DNA from 2 places in the Paenibacillus sp. CFBP 13594 genome. Region 1 is predicted to be linked to the other one. Evidence: riboswitches for the same ligand, from Rfam matches in the RefSeq annotation. Region 1 holds a riboswitch; the other holds the start of a gene.
The links. A riboswitch is a leader RNA that binds a small molecule or an ion and turns the genes downstream of it on or off. The one in region 1 is predicted to bind cyclic di-AMP.
Positions count from the first base shown of each region.

Region 2: another riboswitch for cyclic di-AMP. It lies ahead of IFU39_RS13635 (hypothetical protein); the one in region 1 lies ahead of IFU39_RS31585 (C40 family peptidase).

Region 1 covers NZ_JACYVQ010000019.1:16,693-22,200, forward strand. Annotated here, with positions in the region: gene rbsK (ribokinase) at 1-783, shown strand, start outside; gene IFU39_RS31575 (c-type cytochrome) at 858-1,214, opposite strand; gene IFU39_RS31580 (GNAT family N-acetyltransferase) at 1,365-1,859, opposite strand; gene IFU39_RS31585 (C40 family peptidase) at 2,215-2,685, opposite strand; cyclic di-AMP (ydaO/yuaA leader) riboswitch at 2,689-2,826, opposite strand; gene IFU39_RS31590 (hypothetical protein) at 3,072-3,923, opposite strand; gene IFU39_RS31595 (M1 family metallopeptidase) at 3,934-5,508, opposite strand, start outside.
Region 2 covers NZ_JACYVQ010000003.1:628,967-634,474, reverse strand. Annotated here, with positions in the region: gene IFU39_RS13645 (Nramp family divalent metal transporter) at 1-1,046, shown strand, start outside; gene IFU39_RS13640 (HAD family hydrolase) at 1,189-1,872, opposite strand; gene IFU39_RS13635 (hypothetical protein) at 2,000-2,395, opposite strand; cyclic di-AMP (ydaO/yuaA leader) riboswitch at 2,514-2,689, opposite strand; gene IFU39_RS13630 (glutathione peroxidase) at 3,061-3,540, shown strand; tRNA gene IFU39_RS13625 (tRNA-Leu) at 3,689-3,771, opposite strand; gene IFU39_RS13620 (urease accessory protein UreF) at 4,217-4,918, shown strand; gene IFU39_RS13615 (hypothetical protein) at 5,185-5,388, shown strand; gene IFU39_RS13610 (hypothetical protein) at 5,416-5,508, shown strand, end outside.

The DNA.
Region 1 (5,508 bases):
GTGGGATCGGACGGTTTTGGCGAACGTCTGCTGTACAGTCTGACGGAAAGTGGTGCAGATGCCTCGCAGGTTCGCATCTTGGAAGACACGGTTACAGGGACGGCTTCCATCTGGCTCTCTCGGGGAGACAACCGGATTATCGTTATTCCTGGTGCAAATGGGCAAGTGGTGCCTGAGATGCTGGAAGAGGCGGATACGGTAAAAAGCCTGACTGCAGCCGCAGCGGTGCTGCTGCAGCTGGAGATCCCGCTGCCAGCGGTTACCCGCGCCGCCCAACTGGCGGCTGAAGGCAGCGCACTGGTGGTGCTCAACCCGGCTCCCGCGGTGCCGGGTCTGCCCCAGGAGCTCCTGCGGTGCGTCGACGTTGTCACGCCGAACCGCAGTGAGCTTGCCGTGCTTACCGGCCGGGATCATCTCCGGCCGGAAGACCTGGATGCGGCGGTCGCAGAGCTCGCCGCATCCCTCGGGGCCGCTGTCGTCACAACGCTCGGCCCCGAGGGGGCTGTGTACGCGGCAGCGCCTGGTGGTCGCGTACAAGCAGGGCGTGCCGGCGCATGCCGTGCGCCCGGCTACGCCGTAAGCGCCGTCGATACGACCGGCGCTGGCGATTGCTTCAACGGCGCGTTGGCGGTAGCCCTCGCGCGCGGTGAGACGTTGGACGCGGCCGTAGGCTTTGCCATGGGTGCGGCCGCGTTATCCGTGACGAAGCTCGGCGCCCAGTCCGGGATGCCGTTCGCACGTGAAGTGGAGGCCTTTCTGGACGAGCATGCGGCAAAGGCTTAATAATTGATATAACAAAGAGGCTCTTACTCTCCGAAAAGGGGATTAAGGGCCTCTTTGTTATGCGTGTGCAGAGATTATTTCTTCTCTGAAAGCCACATGGCGATATTTGCAATCTCTTCATCTTGCAGCTTGCCCTTGAAGGAAGGCATGCCACCTTTACCTTTGACAATCGTAGAATAGATCTTCTCCAGATCATCCTGGCTGCCGATGTTTGCCAGAGCAGGTCCTACGCCACCTTGCAGCTGATCCCCGTGACAGGAGATACAATTGGCTTTGACCAGTGCTTCAGCCTGTCCGGCATCCAATGTGACTTCCGGCATGGTTGGCTTGGCTTCTTCAGCCACTTCTTCTTTCCCTGGAAGCGTAAACATTAAAACAATAGCTAAAGCGCATGCTGCAAAAAATACTCCGCTCATGATCCATTTGTGCATCCCTTATGTCCCCTCCAGAATGAAAGATCATCTAACCTAAAACTATCCATATCATTATAACGGAACCTGTACTGACATCATAGCATTTTGTGGGAAAATTTTGAACTAATCACATAACAAGGCGCAAATTTAGTTGTTTTGCAAGAGATTCTAATCACGAGGCCCTTCATAAACCATACAGTGAAAGGGCTTTAAGCCGCTTGGGGTCTGTCGTTCGTATGTATCCTGGGTGACAAATCCACTCTTCAGATAGACTTGAATGGCACGAGCATTCCAAGTGAGCACTTCCAGATCGATCTCATTCTTCGGATTTCGGCGAATGGCTTCCTGTACAATGGCCGTGACAAAAGCTGTCCCTTGACCCTGACCACACAGCTCTGGATGCATGCCGAGGCCAATCCGGGTTACCCCTTGAAGTGGGAAGTATTGAGCAAATCCACATATACGATCGTTCTGATCCAGGACGATTGCATATTGCTCCTGTCGCAGCTGTGCATCTCCGAATTCCACTTCCAGAGCTTTCATCTGCTCCCAGGGGAGCCAGCTGTAGATATTGTAAGGCGGATCATACTGCCAACTGCAGATGAGCTCCGCATGTTCTTCTCGCATGGGTACAACGTGAAACGTCACAGGGGCTTCCTTCATACACTTGCATGCTCCTTTCCTTGAAACAGAACTCTTTGTCCACTCTACAAAAGTGATGTTCTTTTAGCAAGTCTTCCTTCCCCAGAAAAAAAATGAAACAAAAGTTCCGGTAATTTCGTTTATATTATAACGGGATGGGTAAAAACATCATAAGGGCACGGACGAACGAACGCAAAATGAACCTGTTGATGTCGCAGGATATACCCAGAGTATACCTTGCAACATGAATAAGGATTGAAGCACAAAAAAACCGCCGGATACATTCCTGCGGAGAATGTACCGGGCGGTTCTGTTATGCTTCTTGCTTCGTTCCAGTATGGTTAATGGTTACAGCATTATGTTGCTCAGCTTGTCCCTAGTCAAGGGCCAGTGATTCATATGCGTCCGTGCTCATAATCCGTTTCGCGCCAACATAACGATTGGCCCAATAGTTTTCACTCAATGCACTGATCGTAACGCCTTTGGAAGAAGAGGAGTGTGCAAACTTTCCATCCCCTACAAAGATTCCTACATGGGATACGCCTTTACCTGTTGTATTAAAGAACACCAGATCGCCAGCTCTCATTTCCATGCGGGATACAGAATCGCCCATGTCGAATTGGGAACTGGATTGGCGTGCCAAATCAATACCCAACTTGTCGAATACATACCGTGTAAATCCGGAGCAGTCAAAGCCGTTAAGCGTTGTTCCCCCACTTTTGTATGTAGTTCCCATTGCTGAATCAATTACTGTGTCCATCTTTGAATCTGCGAATGCGCTACCTGCACCAAGCGATAAAGCGAATGTGATGCTAAGTACAGCTGCGGTTAATTTCTTCTTGAACAAGAGATATTCCCCTTCCAATGCCTGCGAGGTTAGCTTAAGGATTCGGTTGAAGGTCCCCTATGATCCCTCTGTAGCAAGATCAATTCACCCATAACTGGTTCCCCCGCTTCCCAGGTGCCAGGAATTTGGCTGTGCTAGTTATGCACCTGCGAAATCAAGAAATGACGATTTAATTTTAAGTAGTTACAAATATGAATGTAAAGATTACAAAGTTGTTACTAAAAACTCACTGCGATTATTGTAACAGAGGAGTACGGCTTTGGCAACGTTTAGCAACAAATTTAGCAAAAAAAACCTCGACCTTTGACGGGGAAAGGTTGAGGTTTGCCTATTTATAAGTACATATTAGGCCATGAGTTTAACTTGTGATGGTAACAATTTTTAATCTATCTGCTCTCACCTTTGGATATTTTGGACTGCCATAATCGGAAATGGCTGCATATTTTCCACAGACTCAATAGACATCTGGCAAGTGGATACGTCTGTTGTAGTATAAGTCCGGTAAGTCCCGTTAATAACCATGAGGCTGAAGTGAATGCCCCAAAGACGAGCAGGTGTACTCCGCCCAGCAGGAGTGCAATGCCGATTACAGCGATGAGATGACGCAGTGCAATCCAGAGTGCTTTGAGGGTACCGTGAGCCCCGCCTTCTCCTTCTGGTGCCGAAACACCGAACTGCATGTAGAGTATGGCATGGTGGATGATCCAGCCATATACAATCCAGGCAGCAACATAAGGTATACCAGGCAAAAGTAATTGAAGGGAATGAAAACCTTCCATGAGAATAGAGTAGAGCTTCGGTATGAGCCAGTAGGCGGGCAGAAGGATCAATAATGTACGTACGGTGTGTAGCAGCAGCATCGGTTTCCACAGATTTTTGATTCCGCGGACAAAGGGGATGCGCTCTTCTGTAGAATTAAAGTGCTGAAGTGAGTAGAGCAGTCCTGCCTGAATGAGGGGGCTGATCAACATGCGAACCAGCAGCATGCCCCCGAGAATCCATAGATAACGATGAACCTCCGGATGGGTAGACAGGTTAAGTTGACTTTCCATTTTGAACAAAAGTGTACTCAGCTCCCCCGCATCAGCATCTGGATAGCGCAGGAGCAGTGGGATGACCGCCGATTGTACCATTCGATAGAAGAAATATCCCCAAATGAGTTGATAGAGAAATAAGAGTGCGGCAATGAACATATGCTGACGGACGAGAAACCAGCCTTCACGTATTTTCGCTTTCACCGTTTCCACCTCACCATGACAGACCTCCGAATATGGCTTCTATTAGTTTGGTTACACTCATGCTCCAGCGGGACTTCGCCCGCTCATCCAGTCCGGATTTCAGGAAATTGTTCATATGGCGGTTCTCCAGCACGATCGAGTACAGGGGATCGGTCATGGCCCAGGATACGGGGGATGTGTGAGTTAATTTATAGGTGATGCGATCTTCTTTGCCATTCCATTGCTTGGTGAGGATATGCCCGTCTTCAAAAGCAATGCGAACAGGAACGGCGCTGTAATCACTCCCTTTTTTTGCGATCGTCACGGATGACTCGTACAATGTTTGACCGTCTTTCTGTACGGGCGTAACACGAATCTTCTCTACAGCAAAGTCAGCCATCCCGTTACCATAGACATATTGATCAAAATAATCAGACCAGGAAGTGCGGGTCACTTGTTCCACAACGTTCTGAAAATCAGCCGAAGTGGGATGTTTGAAGCGGTACTTCTTCACATAGGTAGAGAGAATGCGTTCCATCTTTTTGGCACCGACTTGGTGTTCAATACCAAGCAATACAAGCTTGCCACGTGTATAGACATTGGCTGCATACTCATTCTGTGAATCGAACTTCCAGGATTCTTGTGTTAACGATGAAGGAGAAGTAATCAGTCCCGATTGTACCGGCAGATTTGGAATCAATCCGTATTCCTGCTCCATTAGTTTGTCTTCTGCATAAGAGGTGAACCCCTCATCCAGCCAGGCTTCCTCGAATTCGTTGCTGGCAACCATGCCGTAGAAGTACTGGTGTCCGATCTCGTGGACTACGGTACGTTCCAGGTCATAACCTGGCGTAGTATCATCGGCTCCAAAGGCCGTAACTAGTGTAGGGTATTCCATACCTCCAGCACCGTTCCCCGCTTTGGGTGGAACTACGATGGATAAGGTAGCATAAGGATATGGGCCAAACCATTTGCTATAATTGGCTAGAGCGGCCTTCGCGGCGTAGAAATAACGTTCTTTCAGATCCTGATGAGCTGGGTCCAGATATAACTTGATTCGTACACCAGGCACATTGGGTGCAGAGAAGGGTTCCTCGGCGTACACAAAATCGGGTGAGGCTGCCCAGGCGAAATCATGCACATCATCGGCATAGAATTGATAGACCTTTTCTCCATTTTTCACCACGGCTTGCTGCGTCGGAAATCCGGTAGCAGCCACTTTGTATGTTTCAGGCACCCGAATACGTACACTATATATACCGAAGTCGGCGTAAAACTCTGAGTTGCCATGGTACTGGTGCAGATTCCAGCCTTCCGTTGTTTGTCCACGCCTGCCTACAGGTTCATAGGCACTTAATTTGGGAAACCATTGACCTGCCATGACAAAATGATCAGCAGTTCCCATTCGTGCAAAAATCTTCGGCAGATTCACTTCAAATCTGGTGTGGAGCGTAATGCTTTCCCCGCCTTTGACGGGTTTGGGCAAGCGTACTTTAATGAGGGTGGTGTCCTTGATATTTCCGTCATCTGGTTGCACATACTGCATCCGATGCAGCAGAGAGAGCCCGTCCTCCGTTTTCATTTCGGTAATGTTCATGGAGCCATA
Region 2 (5,508 bases), on a different contig from region 1:
GACGGGATCTGGCTCAAGCCTGTCGTGAACGATTCAGCATGCCTGTTGTCGTGATGTTATGGATTCTGTGTGAACTCGCCATTGCAGCTACCGATCTGGCTGAGGTCATAGGTTCTGCTATCGCATTAAAGCTGTTATTTAACATCCCCATGTTATATGGCGTTATTATCACCGCAGTTGATGTACTCCTGATTCTTGTACTGCAAAACAAAGGTTTCCGCGCTTTGGAAACACTCGTCATTCTGCTAATGGCGACCATTGCCCTCTGCTTCGGGATTGACCTCTTCCTGGCGAAACCCGATATGGGCGGTGTTCTCCATGGTTTTGTACCAAATGTTGAGATTTTGCAAAACCCGGCCATGCTCTATATCGCTATTGGTATTATTGGAGCAACTGTGATGCCGCATAATCTGTATCTGCATTCTTCCATTGTGCAGACCCGTCAGATCGAACAGACCCCACAGGGCAAAAAAGAAGCTATTCGGTACTCGACCATGGATTCTACAATCGCGTTGACACTGGCTTTGTTCATCAATGCGGCCATCCTGATTGTATCTGCTGCTGTATTCCACAGTGCTGGTATGACGCAGGTTGCCGAGATCGCAGATGCCTATCATCTGCTGACACCTCTATTGGGTACTACGGTTGCAAGTATTCTGTTCGGTGTGGCGCTGCTAGCATCAGGTCAGAACTCTACCCTTACAGGTACACTCGCTGGGCAGATCGTTATGGAAGGTTTCCTGAACATTCGAATTCCGGCTTGGCTGCGCAGACTGGTCACACGTCTGATCGCCATCATCCCGGCGGTAATTGTGACAGCCATTGCAGGAGAACATGGCACAGAAGAACTGCTCATTTTGAGCCAGGTCGTGCTGTCGCTTCAACTGCCCTTTGCTGTGATTCCCCTGGTGTTGTTCACAAGTGATAAAAAAAGCATGGGTGCATTCGCCAACAAATTGTGGCTCAAAATCATCTCATGGGTCATTGCCGCGATTATCGTTGTGCTGAATGTATATCTGATCATTCAGACGATTCGGTTATTCTAATCTCGTTCTTATCGACTAAATCCTAAAAAGGCTGATCAACTCCGGTATTCTATACCCAAGTTGATCAGCCTTTATTGTTGCAATACAGCAACATGTTTCCTTTTATAATAAAACTCATACTCCAATAAATAACCATCTGAATCTAATTCTGATTTGGCATCAGTAACGGCAGGAGTTGATCCAATGAATCCACAGTCCAATCCGCACGTTTGTCATCCGATAGTTCTGGCTGGAATCTTCCGTAACCCTGCATAATTCGAATCGTACGCATGCCCAGCTTCCGAGCAGGTATAATGTCGTTATCAATCCGATCACCGATCATGACGGCTTCCTCCGGTTCACAACCAGCCTGCTTCAAGGCCACAGCGTATAACTCAGGGTCTGGCTTGGACACTCCTTCTTCAGCCGAACACGCCAGAACATCAACATACTTCCGCAAGCCGTAGCTCTCCAGTCTCTCTTCCGTTCCAGGACTCTGATTGGCAATAATGCCAATGCGATAATACCGTGACAACTGCTGAAGAACGGAATCCGCTGAAGGAAAAGGATGTTCAAGATCTTTTTGAAATTTCAGCTTGTCCTGAATCTGTTTTTGGTGTCCCTCGTCTTCAACGAATGTGCGAATCGCCACTCTCATAGGCCATTGCTCATATTTTCGGTAACAGTTCGCAAACAGTTCGCGTACCGCCTCAATTGTCACCGGATACCCCAAAGCACAAGCTTCACGGACGAACTGTCCGATAATATCATCAACCGGCTCCCATTCATCCACCAGCGTATCTCCAACATCAAAAAACAACCATTTCAATCCACCTACATCCGGCACACCAATTCCTCCTTGTAAGCATAAAAAAGAAGACTCACCATCACGCATGAGTCTCCTCAAACTTCCGTTTATCGATACATTCAATTATAACAGGCACCTTACACCTGAGCAATCACAAGCTATGGCATTAACCATTGAGGAGAAAGCCAACTTCCCCATTGAGCGAATATACAATCCGGTCTGCGCCCATGCCCCGATAGATGCCCTTAGGATGACTCTGCTCCGTAATCACGCACAGGGATTTCGAAGTCCATGAACGACAGATCTGTAAATAACGACAGGTCAGATTCAGGCTGTTCTCGAAAATAAACACGTTACCTACGCTGCCCTGCGGCAAAAACCATTTTTGAGCTGCAGCTGTATTCATGCGAATGACATGTTCTACTCCGATTCTACGGAGTCTGCGCTCTTCCCCTGCACTGTTGGTTAGAACGGCAAACGGCATTTTTTTGTACATCAGCAATTTAATAAATTTGCGTCCTGCTTCATTTGGAGCAGTCACTAAAATCATCTCAGTATCCATCATTCGTTCCTCCCTTGGCGTGAAAAGACAACAAAAAAGAAGCGTGGGGGACCAAGGCCTCCCGAACGCTTCTTAAATAACCCATGGCGAAAACACCATGAACCAGCGTACGGCTTGTTGCCTCTCCCTTTAACGCTTACGAGGTTAGCTGACGGATTCGGGCGCGAGAGTCGCCCTATTTCCGGCTGTCACCGGAAAATTCACCCCATGAATGCCCACTGTCCTGGACAGCGCATTCCGTTGGTTCCCCCGTTTCCCATTCATCAATGAATGGAAACTCAGCGATTAAAACATCGTTCGTATATCTTAAGGTAAGATCGAGCGATATTATCGTTTGTTTCGTTTTTCAAGTACAATTTAGTTTAAATTGAAATTACGTTATGAATCATACACCCCCGCCATGACGGTGTAAAGTCCTTACAGATCACCAAATCGGCAGATTTTTGCCAATACTCGTTTATAATAACGCTTACAATAAGGTTATACTCTATCCACCTCTTCAAGGCTATCTAATTCTCACTCTGACGAAAATCACTTCGCAATTCATTCACGTATTCTGCACAACTTGCCTGTTTTGATGCTATTAACACCACATTAGTTTTGCAATATTTAATTGTAGCCAATATAATAGAAGATATAAGAGTAAATAAATGGAGGCGATTTAGATGACAGTCTACGATTACAAAGTGAATACCCTTCGCGGTCAAGAAGTTGAAATGTCCGACTACCGTGACAAAGTGCTCCTGATTGTGAATACGGCAAGCTCATGCGGCCTTACTCCTCAATTCAAAGGTCTGCAAGAACTGCAAGACAAGTTTCAAGATGCTCCATTTGAAGTTCTTGGTTTCCCAAGCAACCAGTTTGCACAGGAAAAAGGATCTTCCGACGATATTGCCGAGTTCTGTCAGATGAATTATGGCGTAAGCTTCCCAATGTTTGAGAAAATTGATGTGAACGGCTCAAGCGCTCACCCTCTTTTCCAACACCTTAGCACAGAAGCTCCTGGCCTGCTCGGCTCCAAAGCAATCAAATGGAACTTCACCAAATTCCTTGTGGATCAGAACGGACAGGTACTGAAACGTTATGCTCCCAAAACAACACCGGACAAGATTGAAGAAGATATCAAGAACTTACTTCAAAAATAATACACAGGCCACCCGTAGCCGTAAGGTAGAGCACCATTGCCCCGGTAATGGATGGCTTTTTTTCTCAACCCAGATGTCATACTGTTCGAAAAAGACAAAAAAAGAAGCTTTCCAATAACGGAAAGCTTCTTCTTCATCGTTCATATGATGCGGTCGAGAGGACTCGAACCTCCACGGGCATACGCCCACTACCCCCTCAAGATAGCGTGTCTGCCATTCCACCACGACCGCATGTCGTAAATAATCGGCAACAGAATTGATTATACCGGGTTCAGAACTAAAAGTAAAGTATTTTTTAATACTACTTTTTCAGCTAGGCATTTTCATCAAAAATCGCATAATCTCGTCATCTTTACCCATGAACTGCATATTATTAGATTTGATCTCCTCTTTTTCGGTAAGAGCCGATCTTGTTGATTCATTTATATATAGTCCTTCCTTCTATAATAGTTCTCCCTGCACTCCACCACATAAATAACACATTAAGTTATATAAAATAACACAAATATTAAATTTAAGATTTAATCCATTAAATTTCACGGATACCATTGACAAAAAGCGGACATTTATGGGAAGATAACTATCATATAATTCGGATTTATAAACATAAAGCAAACAAAAAGGATTATAAATGTCACTATAAGTGACATTTAACGAACACAGGAGGCGAATGATTGTGAACCGTGGGAATAAGCTGCTCGATTATGTCAACCTGCTTGATTCCTCTATTCAGGTTGGAGGGTTCACCCATTCCTTCGGCATGGATATCCATATCAGGGAGGGTACCATTCGTAATGCTGAAGATCTCGAATCATTCATGCGTTGTCAGTTGCATCCCAGCATCGTTCGTCTTGAAGGTATGGCCATCAAAGGCATCTATACCGCAGCAGATCACAAGGATACATGGCGGATAGCTCTAATCGACAAGCTCGTCCATGTTCAGCGAACCCCTGGAGATCTCAGAGAACAAGCTGCCGCCATGGGTAAACGATTGATCAGACTTGCACGTGCTCTGCACCCCTGGATTGAATTCAGCCAGCTCGAACAGATCTTTGCCAAATACGATTCGGTTGGCTGCCTCTCCACTGTTCACGCCTGGATTAACCACCACCTCGACATCCCGGTCGAGGAGGCGGTCCTTGGTTACCTGCATTCAGCCATGAATGCCTGCATAACCGAAGCCTCCAAAGTCATTCCCCTGAACAACGATACAACCAAGGATCTGATGGTCCGCCTGGCCACAGATCTGGAGAATGAATGGAAGACCGTCAGCGCCTCGGCTGCGGATGGACTGGCACAGCCAACCTCGATGTCCATGAAATCGTTTTTCCCCAGTTTCCATATGCTTGGAGCTGGACTTCATGCCTACAGGGCCTAATCCTCTTCCTCCTCATACCTGCTCCCCTTCATTCAGACAAACTAAAAAACACGCGGCAACCTCCTTGCCGACGTGTTTTTTGTCATTTTATTTGTTTTATTTACGTATTTACGCCATTTATCATCACAAAATACACTTTTTTCCGTCTTTTTTAATTGTTAGATGACGAATTTACGTATATAATGAAACATACAGCTCGCATTTCTATATATTCTACATGATGAAAGGGCGGCTGAATACTACATTCTAACCAGGGGTGAACCCTTTTGAACAAGAAAAAACCAGTTACTCCGTTCGGATGGGCCATCAAACGACGGCTAACCGAACTTCAAGTGGACCAGAAGACCTTTTGTGAACAGCATGGCATCCCACCCTATCGTTTATCCAATCTTATTCACGGCACACGCAAAGCAACCCGATTCAGGCACCTGGTCGCTGATATTTTGGATATTCCAGATGAACTGAGATAAGATTTCTGCCAAAGGAGGGTCTCATCCATGAGACATGTTACATCCGATCTGGAGAGGCTGTCGTTCCAGTCCATACGTCACCAGCTCATCATCGTTGATGACAATTGGATTATCCAAAGT